DNA from 4 places in the Halomonas sp. BL6 genome. Region 4 is predicted to be linked to each of the others. Evidence: predicted binding sites of a transcription regulator. Region 4 holds the regulator's gene; each other region holds the start of a gene.
What was found. Region 4 encodes PhoB, which activates phosphate uptake and scavenging genes when phosphate is short. Its sites were predicted from a motif close to TGTCATANNNNTGTCANA; they were not measured.

Region 1: a site for PhoB is predicted at 967-984, ahead of phnD (phosphate/phosphite/phosphonate ABC transporter substrate-binding protein). Genes of this name have one in related genera too.
Region 2: a site for PhoB is predicted at 944-961, ahead of FHJ80_RS00750 (CYTH domain-containing protein). Genes of this name have one in related genera too.
Region 3: a site for PhoB is predicted at 1,124-1,141, ahead of FHJ80_RS09445 (DUF6482 family protein). Genes of this name have one in related genera too.

What each region holds. Positions count from the first base shown of each region.
Region 1 is NZ_VDGL01000006.1:193,255-195,455, reverse strand. It holds gene phnD (phosphate/phosphite/phosphonate ABC transporter substrate-binding protein) at 1-910, opposite strand, end outside; gene FHJ80_RS13940 (bifunctional diguanylate cyclase/phosphodiesterase) at 1,020-2,201, opposite strand, start outside.
Region 2 is NZ_VDGL01000001.1:164,927-167,127, reverse strand. It holds gene FHJ80_RS00760 (inorganic phosphate transporter) at 1-166, opposite strand, end outside; gene FHJ80_RS00755 (TIGR00153 family protein) at 176-856, opposite strand; gene FHJ80_RS00750 (CYTH domain-containing protein) at 993-1,892, shown strand; gene FHJ80_RS00745 (ion transporter) at 1,934-2,201, shown strand, end outside.
Region 3 is NZ_VDGL01000003.1:596,802-599,002, forward strand. It holds gene dnaB (replicative DNA helicase) at 1-677, shown strand, start outside; gene FHJ80_RS09440 (hypothetical protein) at 760-1,053, shown strand; gene FHJ80_RS09445 (DUF6482 family protein) at 1,193-1,495, shown strand; gene FHJ80_RS09450 (thiol-disulfide oxidoreductase DCC family protein) at 1,509-1,913, opposite strand; gene FHJ80_RS09455 (cryptochrome/photolyase family protein) at 1,910-2,201, opposite strand, start outside.
Region 4 is NZ_VDGL01000002.1:535,551-537,751, reverse strand. It holds gene ubiA (4-hydroxybenzoate octaprenyltransferase) at 1-382, shown strand, start outside; gene phoB (phosphate regulon transcriptional regulator PhoB) at 494-1,183, shown strand; gene phoR (phosphate regulon sensor histidine kinase PhoR) at 1,186-2,201, shown strand, end outside.

The sequences.
Region 1 (2,201 bases), on a different contig from region 4:
AGTTCTCTTGGTAGGTGATCGGAATGAACTGTGCTTCACCGGAGTTGGCAAACTCGGCTTCCAGCGGTGTGCCTTCCCAGTCGTAGCTAAAGAATGCATCCTGAATCTGCTCGGCAAGTTCAGGGTTCAGATTGTGCGCCAGACCGTAGGCCGTCGTGGGGAAGGTTTCAGAGGTATAGATGACGTTGTAATCATCTTCGCTCACCACGTCGCGCGACAGCATGCGTTTGGCGACGGAGTTGGCAATGGCGGCCGCGTCGTAATCTTTGTTCACGACGCCTAGGATGGAGTTGTCGTGAGAGCCCGAAAAGGCGGTTTCGAAGTCTTCACCCGCTTCCAGGCCGTACTCGGAGCGCAGCAGCGCGGAGGGAGCGCGAAAACCGGAGTTGGACGTTTCGGAGGTAAACGCCAGTTGACGACCGGCCAAGTCTTCCACCGTCTCGATGCCGCTATCGGGGTAGGTGATGATTTCCATCTCGTAGCCGAAGCTACCGTCTTCTGCCGCCATCATGGCAAAGGGACGGAAGCCACCGCAGTTGACCGCCACCGGCACACCGCCAGTGTTGAAGCCCGCCACGTGCAAGCGTCCTGCGCGCAGGGCTTCCTGCTGGGCAGCGTTGGACTGCACGGGGAAGAACTGGACGTTTTTACCGGTAGCGTCGCTCAGATGGTCCAGAAAATCGGCCCAAACATCGGCATAAACAGCGGGATCTTCCACCGGCGTATAAGCAAATACCAGCGTATCGGGATCGACCCACTGCGACTCGTCGCTGGGCACGTCGGCGATCATGTCGCCGTCGCTGTCCGTGTAGCGTGAAGAGAGGTCAGCCGAGGCAGACACCGCTGCCAGTGAAAAAGCGCCTACGACAGCGGCGCTCAACAGCGTACGAGAGAAAGAGACAGAGTGCATGTGCATGGCATCACCTAAGCGAGTTATGAAGTGTTCATGCCATAGTGGCGGGCCAATATGACAGCAGCGGGACACTCCCGTGACGCTTGGATGACGACGACATGACGACCTACTGGGCTTCTCCGGTGCAGCAGCCCCGCCGCTCGACGAACAGACTGTTGCCCGCGATTTTTTTGGCCTGATGCTTTAGCTCTGATAGCTGCGCGGCGATATCCAGCGCCTTGCAGGGCGCTGGGTCAGTAATTGGCTTGACCGCAATCGAGACGCTGACAAAGGGGAAGAACGTCACGCCCCCTTGTCGGCTTTCAATGGAAATTCCCCCCTGCAGCCGATCACTCTCCTCATAAAATCCCGGCGCCAGCACTTCGAAAGAGTGGAGAATTTGCTCGCAGACGTTTTGCCAGTGCTCTAACGGCAGCAGCATCATGAAATCGTCGCCACCGATATGCCCAATAAAGCCCCCCGCGCTCTCCACTTGAGCCTGGAGCAGCCGTGAGAGCGAAATGATCACGTGGTCACCGCGAGCATAGCCATAGGCATCGTTAAACGCTTTGAAGTTGTCCAGATCGACGTATGCCGCCGCGAACCCACGCTCTTCGGATAAATACGCCGCCAGGGTTTCGTTGATCAAAATATTGCCGGGCAGCCCGGTAAGAGGGTTGGCATGGCGCGCTTGACGCACTTGAATCGCGGTAATCTCCCGCAGCAGATCGACGATATTGCCCATGCCCAGGTAGTGACCGTCACCGCCGACGATGACGAAATCTTCCTGTTCGATATCGCGGCTGTCGGTGAGCTGTTGACTCAGGGCTTCTAAAGAGAGCTCTGCGTCCGCGACGATCATTTTAGGATCGGCGATATCTAACACGCGACGTTTAGCATACAGCGCGTGGCCGTACTGATTGGCAAACAGCGTCAAAAAAGCGTTGCGGCGGACCACTGCCACAGGGACCCTCTCTTCCACCACCGCCACGCAGCGCAGCTTAGGGTCTTCGCGAAAGCGTTCAGCCAGCGCGGGCACTAAACAACTTGCCGGGATGCTCTCGATGGGACGCAAGATGGAGTGCGCCGTGCGTCCCGCCGGGCCTTTGAGCTGGGTGGTGGCGGGCAATAGCGTATTAAGCTGCATGGGTGGCTGAGGGCTCGGCCGAGCAAAATAGAACCCTTGCAGCAGTGCCAGCCCGCGATCGAGTTCCCATAGGCAGAGATGCTCGGCCGCCGTTTCGACCCCCTCGGCAATGAGCTGGCAATCGAGGCTGCGGGCGACATCCAAAATCGAGCGCAGAAACTC
Region 2 (2,201 bases), on a different contig from region 4:
AGATCACCGCAATGATGATCGCCTGTTTGATGGTGATCGCTTTCGACCCCACCGAAGTGCCCATAGCGTTGGCCACGTCGTTGGCCCCCACGCCCCAGGCCATGAAGAAGCCGAACAAACAGGCCAGAATGATAAAGATGTCACCGTGCTGAGCAATAATCTGCATGAGTATCCCTTAGCGTGCGGTCAAAATCTGCAGGCGGCTGCCCACGCGCTCTGCGCGGTCAGAGACTTCACCGACCCACTCGATGATCTTGTAGAGAAAGATCACGTCCACCGGCGGCAGTTGGCTCTCCAACTCGAACAGTTGACGACGGATCGCCACCTGCTGGCTGTCGGCCTGATGTTCGAGGGTGTGGAGTTCGCGGATCATGTTCTGCATGACGTCGGAAACGTTGCGACCAAAGCCGGACTCCAGCAGGTCTTTCAACTCTTCCAATGCTTGGCGCGCTTGGGCCACACACGCCACACTGGTACGCATGTAGTCACGCATCGGCTCGGCCAACACGTCGGGCACGCGCATTTTACGGCCCAGCATGATGCCGGTAATGTCGCGGACTTTATTGGCGATCTTGTCCTGCACGCTGATCAGATCGAGCAGGTCAGAGCGCGAGACGGGCAGGAACATGGTGTTGGGCAAGTTCAGCCGCAGCTCTGTCTTCAGGGTGTCGGCGTCGTGCTCTAAGCGCGTCACGTTCTCGCGCAGTTCTGCCGCCGTATCCCAATCACCGGTCAACGTGGCCTCGAAGAACGGGAGCAGTTGATCGGCACATTCATTGGCCTTGACGATGTGGGCCAGCAGCGGCTGGAATGGCGAGCGGCCAAACATCGCGGAAAAAGGGTTGGAGGTTACCATATAGCCTTTAGCCTGTTTTCGGGGAGCCTGGAAATGGCGGGCGCCAGTATAAAGAGTGCGCCCGCCGCCGTCATGAAAAGTTCATAATGTCATCAAAAATTAACCAAAATGTCACAATATCGAGGTGGCGATTGTCATGAAAGAGTCAACCAAAACGCCAGCCCCTACGGAAGTGGAGCTCAAGCTGGCCCTGCCCAGCGGTCAGTCGGATGCGCTGTGCCATCATCCGTTACTGGCCGCGACGCCACCGCACCAGCAGCAGCTCGCCAACACCTACTTCGATACCCCCACAGGCGACTTGGCCGCCGCACGGGTGGCGGTGCGCCTTCGCACCATTGATCAGCAAGTGCTGCAAACCGTCAAAACGGCCGGCCAGGGCGGTGGCGGACTCTCCAGCCGACAGGAGTGGGAGTGGCAAGTTCCCTCAGCCACTCTCGACCAGGCGGCGCTGGCAGAGCTGCCTCCGTTTCAAGGGGCGCTTGGCGATTGCATCGCAGCGCTGCGCCCGACGCTCAGCACCGATTTCACCCGGAAAAGCTGGCAGTTAGTGTGGCAAGACAGCGACATCGAATTGGTGCTGGACGAAGGAGAGATCGTCTGCGGCAGCGCGCGAGCGCCGATTCGTGAAGTGGAGCTGGAACTGAAAGCCGGTGCCCCGGCAGCCCTGTGGACGCTCGCCGTCGAGTTGGCGAGCCAAATAGCGCTGCGCCCCTCCGATACCAGCAAGGCAGCGCGGGGCAATGCCCTAGGCCACCAGCACTGGCCGCTGCCCACCGCCAAGCGCCCTGCCGAGTGGCTGCACCGCGCCACCGTCGCGCTGGACGCCTATCATGATAGCGGCGACGCTGCGCATCTAAACGCCGCACGTCAGGCGCTGGATACGTTGGCCCAGCACCCCCAGCTCGATAGTGCAGCGCGCAGCGAGGCAGAAGCACTGCCCAACGCGCTGAATGCCCAAGGCATGCCGTCGACGACCTACGGCGTTGCTGCGTTAAATCTGGCCCGTCGCTTGGCCCACGAAACCGCGCTACGCTAACCACACTGCCCGATTGATGAAGCCGACTTCAGGATGATGCAATGAGCTTTCCCCTTACGCCCGGTGCCGACGGACTTCGCGCCCGGCTGTTTCACATTATTTTCGAATCCGATACGCCGGGGGCCAAGGCGTTCGACATTGCGCTCATCGTCGCCATCCTGCTGAGCGTGACGGTGATCTTGCTGGGCAGTATCGAGATCTATGCCGAACGTTACGGGCAGCTCTTCTTCTACGTAGAGTGGGCCTTTACGCTACTGTTCAGCCTGGAGCTGCTGGTCCGTCTTTACTGTTTGGAGCGCCCGACGGTCT
Region 3 (2,201 bases), on a different contig from region 4:
TCTCTAGCGACAAGCCGGTCATGGTGTTCTCCATGGAGATGCCCGCAGAGTCGCTGATGCTACGGATGCTCTCTTCACTGGGGCGCATCGACCAGACGCGCGTTCGCTCGGGCCAGCTGGAAGATGAGGATTGGCCAAGGCTCACATCGGCTGTCAACCTTCTCAAAGACAAACAGCTGTTCATCGATGATACCGCCGCGCTCTCGCCCAATGAGATGCGCTCGCGACTGCGCCGTATCGTGCGTGAGCACGGCAACATGGCGCTGATCATGATTGACTATCTTCAGTTGATGCAGATCCCTGGCTTTTCCGAAAACCGCACGGGGGAAATCTCTGAGATCTCACGCTCTCTGAAAGGTTTGGCAAAGGAGTTCAACTGCCCGGTCGTGGCGCTTTCGCAGCTTAACCGCTCGCTCGAACAGCGCCCCAACAAGCGCCCCGTGATGTCGGATTTGAGGGAGTCGGGCGCGATCGAGCAGGATGCGGACGTCATTGCCTTCGTTTACCGGGATGAGGTGTATAACCCCGACAACCCAGATAACCAGGGCATTGCGGAGCTCATCATCGGTAAGCAGCGTAACGGGCCGATTGGCACCGTTCACATGGCTTTCATTGGTAAATACACGCGCTTCGAGGATTTGGCGCCCGATAGCTATGGCGAGGCGTTTGGCGATTAACTTGAGCGTCATGGGGGAGAACGTATAATGCGCACCCTCATGAGCAGTTCGCCTCGAGCAGATAGAGAGACAGGAGTAACAAATGGCAGGTGGTTTTAGGCGCGGTAACCGCAAACGTCTTCCGAAACTGGAAGGCCGTGGTGAACTCCAGTCGCTAGAGCGCGAAGGCCCTTTCAAAGAGTGGCTGGGCATGCCCGATCTCTATCGCTACTTTTTGGTGGTGGAGGGGGAGAAGTACAGCTACCAAACCGAAGATGCTGAACTCCCCGTCGTGGTAGGCGACAAAGTGGTGTTTCGCTATAAAGAGACCAAAGGTGGGAACTGGATCGATCGTAACTCGCTGGGCAAAGCAATCGACCCCTCCGAGTATCAATAAGTCGACCGTTAGTTGACGATTGAGACAGGAACTCTTCCCTGTTATTGCCGTCTTAGGCAGTTAGTGCCAAGGTAATATGATTGTCATGGAGCCGCTTCATGCTGTGTTCCATGACGATGACCAATAACAGGAGGGAACCATGGAACTGAAAGCGCTGAAACAGTTCGTCGTGAATCACGACAATTTTGAAATCCGTGTGATTACCCATTCGGGTAGTCGTTTTTACCAAGTCGAGCTTGAAAATGTAGAAGGTGAGCGCCACATGTTGATGCAGCGCGGTAAACCGATGCTGTTTCGCTCACTGGATGACGTTTATCTAGAGCTCAAGCGTGCGGGTATCCATCGCGCCTACTTAGTGCAGCACGTGCCTCAAGATGAGGTGATTGGCCGCGACGCTCATTATAGTGCGCCGCTGACCTCGCGTATGCCGCTCGTCTTTTGATCCAGCCGCTGTATTAGCTGACGGTTTTACCCTGTCGTTTTTCCCACCATCGCCCCAGCCGAATACGGCGACGGGCAAAGAAACGGTAGCCTGCATCCATCATGCTGCGCAGGCCCGGTAAGCAAGATAGCTTTACTAGCCGCCGGTAGCCCAACACCGCATAGAGGGCCCGGCTGGCGTCCATCCCGATGAACCACCTCCCTTCTTGATCTTGCAAATGCAGTTGGCCCATCATGGCGTCGAAACTGCGACCGACCTCGTCTGGCTTGAACTCGCTGCTCTGAATATCGACCAGCCGAACGCGAGACCGATGGCGGTGTTTGGCGAGCCAAGCGACTTCCACTCGGCAAAAGGGGCAGTCCCCGTCATGGTAGAGCGTGACCGGAGCCTGGGCATCCAGCGCTGCGAAACGGCTCATGAGCGGTTCTCCGAGTCAGATGTAGAGGAAGCGTGTTGGGCAGCAGAGGCATAGCCCTTCGTATGCGCCGGTTGGCCGTAGCCTTTACTGGTCGGCAGTTTGGCAAGGAATTGCTCGGCCTGCTGGCGAATGGCCTCGCGCTTCTCCTCTTTCATGCGTCCTAACGAGCCATAAATGAGCTTCATTCGTGGATTACGGTTGAGCCGTTCCGCATTGGTTTCCAAAAAGTGCCAGTAAAGACTGTTGAAAGGGCAGGCTTTGGGGCCGGTCATCTGTTTGGGCGAGTAG
Region 4 (2,201 bases):
ACTCGTGGCGTGGCTACTGTTCAGCGCTAACGTGCTATGGACAGTGGCCTACGACACCCAATACGCCATGGTCGATCGCGATGACGACCTGAAGATCGGCATCAAATCCACGGCGGTGCTGTTTGGCAGTGCCGACCGTCTCATCATTGGCTTGCTGCAGCTTGCCACCCTGGCGTTGTTGATTTGGGTGGGGCTGATGGCGAGCCTGGGCGGTTTCTTCTGGCTCGGTGTGGTCGGAATGGCGGCAACCTTTGCCCATCAACAGCGTTTGATCGTTCACCGGGAGCGTGATCGCTGTTTCCAAGCGTTTTTGAATAATCACTGGTCGGGGCTCTTGGTCTTTGCCGGCATTGCTCTAAGCGAGTGGCCCGTGGCTGGCTAATATTGCTGGGTGTCATAGAATTGTCATTAAGTCATGGTGTTATCGTCACAGACATGTCACTGAACCGTTTTCGCATACATGAGCTTTCTTAGCACACCGTGAGGCCCTGGAATGACCGCCAAGACCGTACTGATCGTCGATGATGAGGCGCCCATTCGCGAGATGATCGCTGTGGCGCTGGAAATGGCTGACTATCGCGTGCTTGAAGCGGATAACGCCCAGGATGCCCACGCGATGGTCGTAGATCATCAGCCCGACCTGCTGCTGCTGGACTGGATGATGCCTGGCACCAGCGGCATCGAATTGGCACGCCGTCTCAAGCGCGAAGAGGCTACTGCGGAACTGCCGATCATCATGCTGACCGCCAAGGGCGAAGAGGATAATAAGATCCAAGGTCTGGAAGCGGGCGCCGACGATTACATCACCAAGCCGTTTTCGCCCCGTGAGCTGGTAGCGCGCCTGAAAGCCGTTCTGCGTCGGGCGACCCCGCGCGGCGTGGAAGATCCCATCGAAATCAATGGGCTGCTGTTAGACCCGGTGAGCCATCGTGTTAGCGCGCATGGCAAGGCGCTAGAGATGGGCCCTACCGAGTATCGATTACTGCAGTTTTTCATGACCCACCAAGAGCGTGCCTATACCCGTAGCCAGCTTCTCGATCAGGTGTGGGGCGGCAACGTGTACGTAGAGGAGCGCACGGTGGACGTGCACATTCGCCGGTTGCGTAAGGCGCTAGGGGAGGCGCACCAGAATTTGATTCAAACAGTGCGGGGCACTGGGTATCGTTTCTCTGCTCGGGTGTAGTCGTGCGCCTGTGGAGCCGTGAATGGTGGCGCATTACCTGGCTGGCGCTATTGGGCATGTGCCTGGGGTGGCTGGTGGGGTATCCCGGTGTGGGGCTCGCCGCTGGCCTCTTATTCTGTTTGATTTATCACTTGCGCCAATTAAAGGCGCTGTTCCAATGGCTGACGCTTCACCCTCACGATGAGCCGCCCGCGGCAACGGGGCTTTGGGGTGAGCTTTTCGATCGTCTCTACCGCTATCAAAAGAGCCAACGCATCACGCAAAGCCGCCTGCGGGCGACCCTTGCGCGTATTCAGGAATCCTCGGAAGCGATGCGTGATAGCGTCGTGATGCTGGATCGGCATGGTGATTTAGAGTGGTGGAACAGCGCGGCTACCGAGATGTTGGGCCTGCAAACCGCCCATGACCGCGGGCAGCATATTACCAACTTGCTGCGCGACCCACGCTTCATTAGCTACTTCAATGCCCGGGAGTATGGCGAGCCGCTAACACTCACCTCACCCATCGATGAGCGGCGTATTCTGCAGTATCAAATCACGCTCTATGGTGATGACGAGCGCTTGGTCATGGCCCGGGACATTACGCGCTTGCATCGCCTCGAACAGATGCGCCGTGACTTCGTGGCCAACGTGTCTCACGAGCTGCGTACACCGCTGACCGTGCTGTCGGGCTACTTGGAAACCTATGGCGATTTGAAAGAGCTGCTGCCGCCCCGTTTGGGCAAAGGCATCGGTCAAATGGAGGAGCAGACCAAGCGCATGCAGAACTTGGTCAACGACCTGCTACTACTCTCTAGGCTCGAAATCGATCGAGGGGGAGAAGATCACCAGCCGCTTGCCGTCGGGCCGATGCTGGAGAGTATTCGCCGCGATGCGCTGGCGCTGTCTCACCAGCAACACAGCGTGCAGATCGTACTCGATTGCGAAGCGCGCCTAATCGGCAGTGAGCAGGAGCTGCGCAGTGCGATCTCCAACTTGGCATTCAACGCAGTGCGCTATACGCCGGAGGGAAGTCAAAT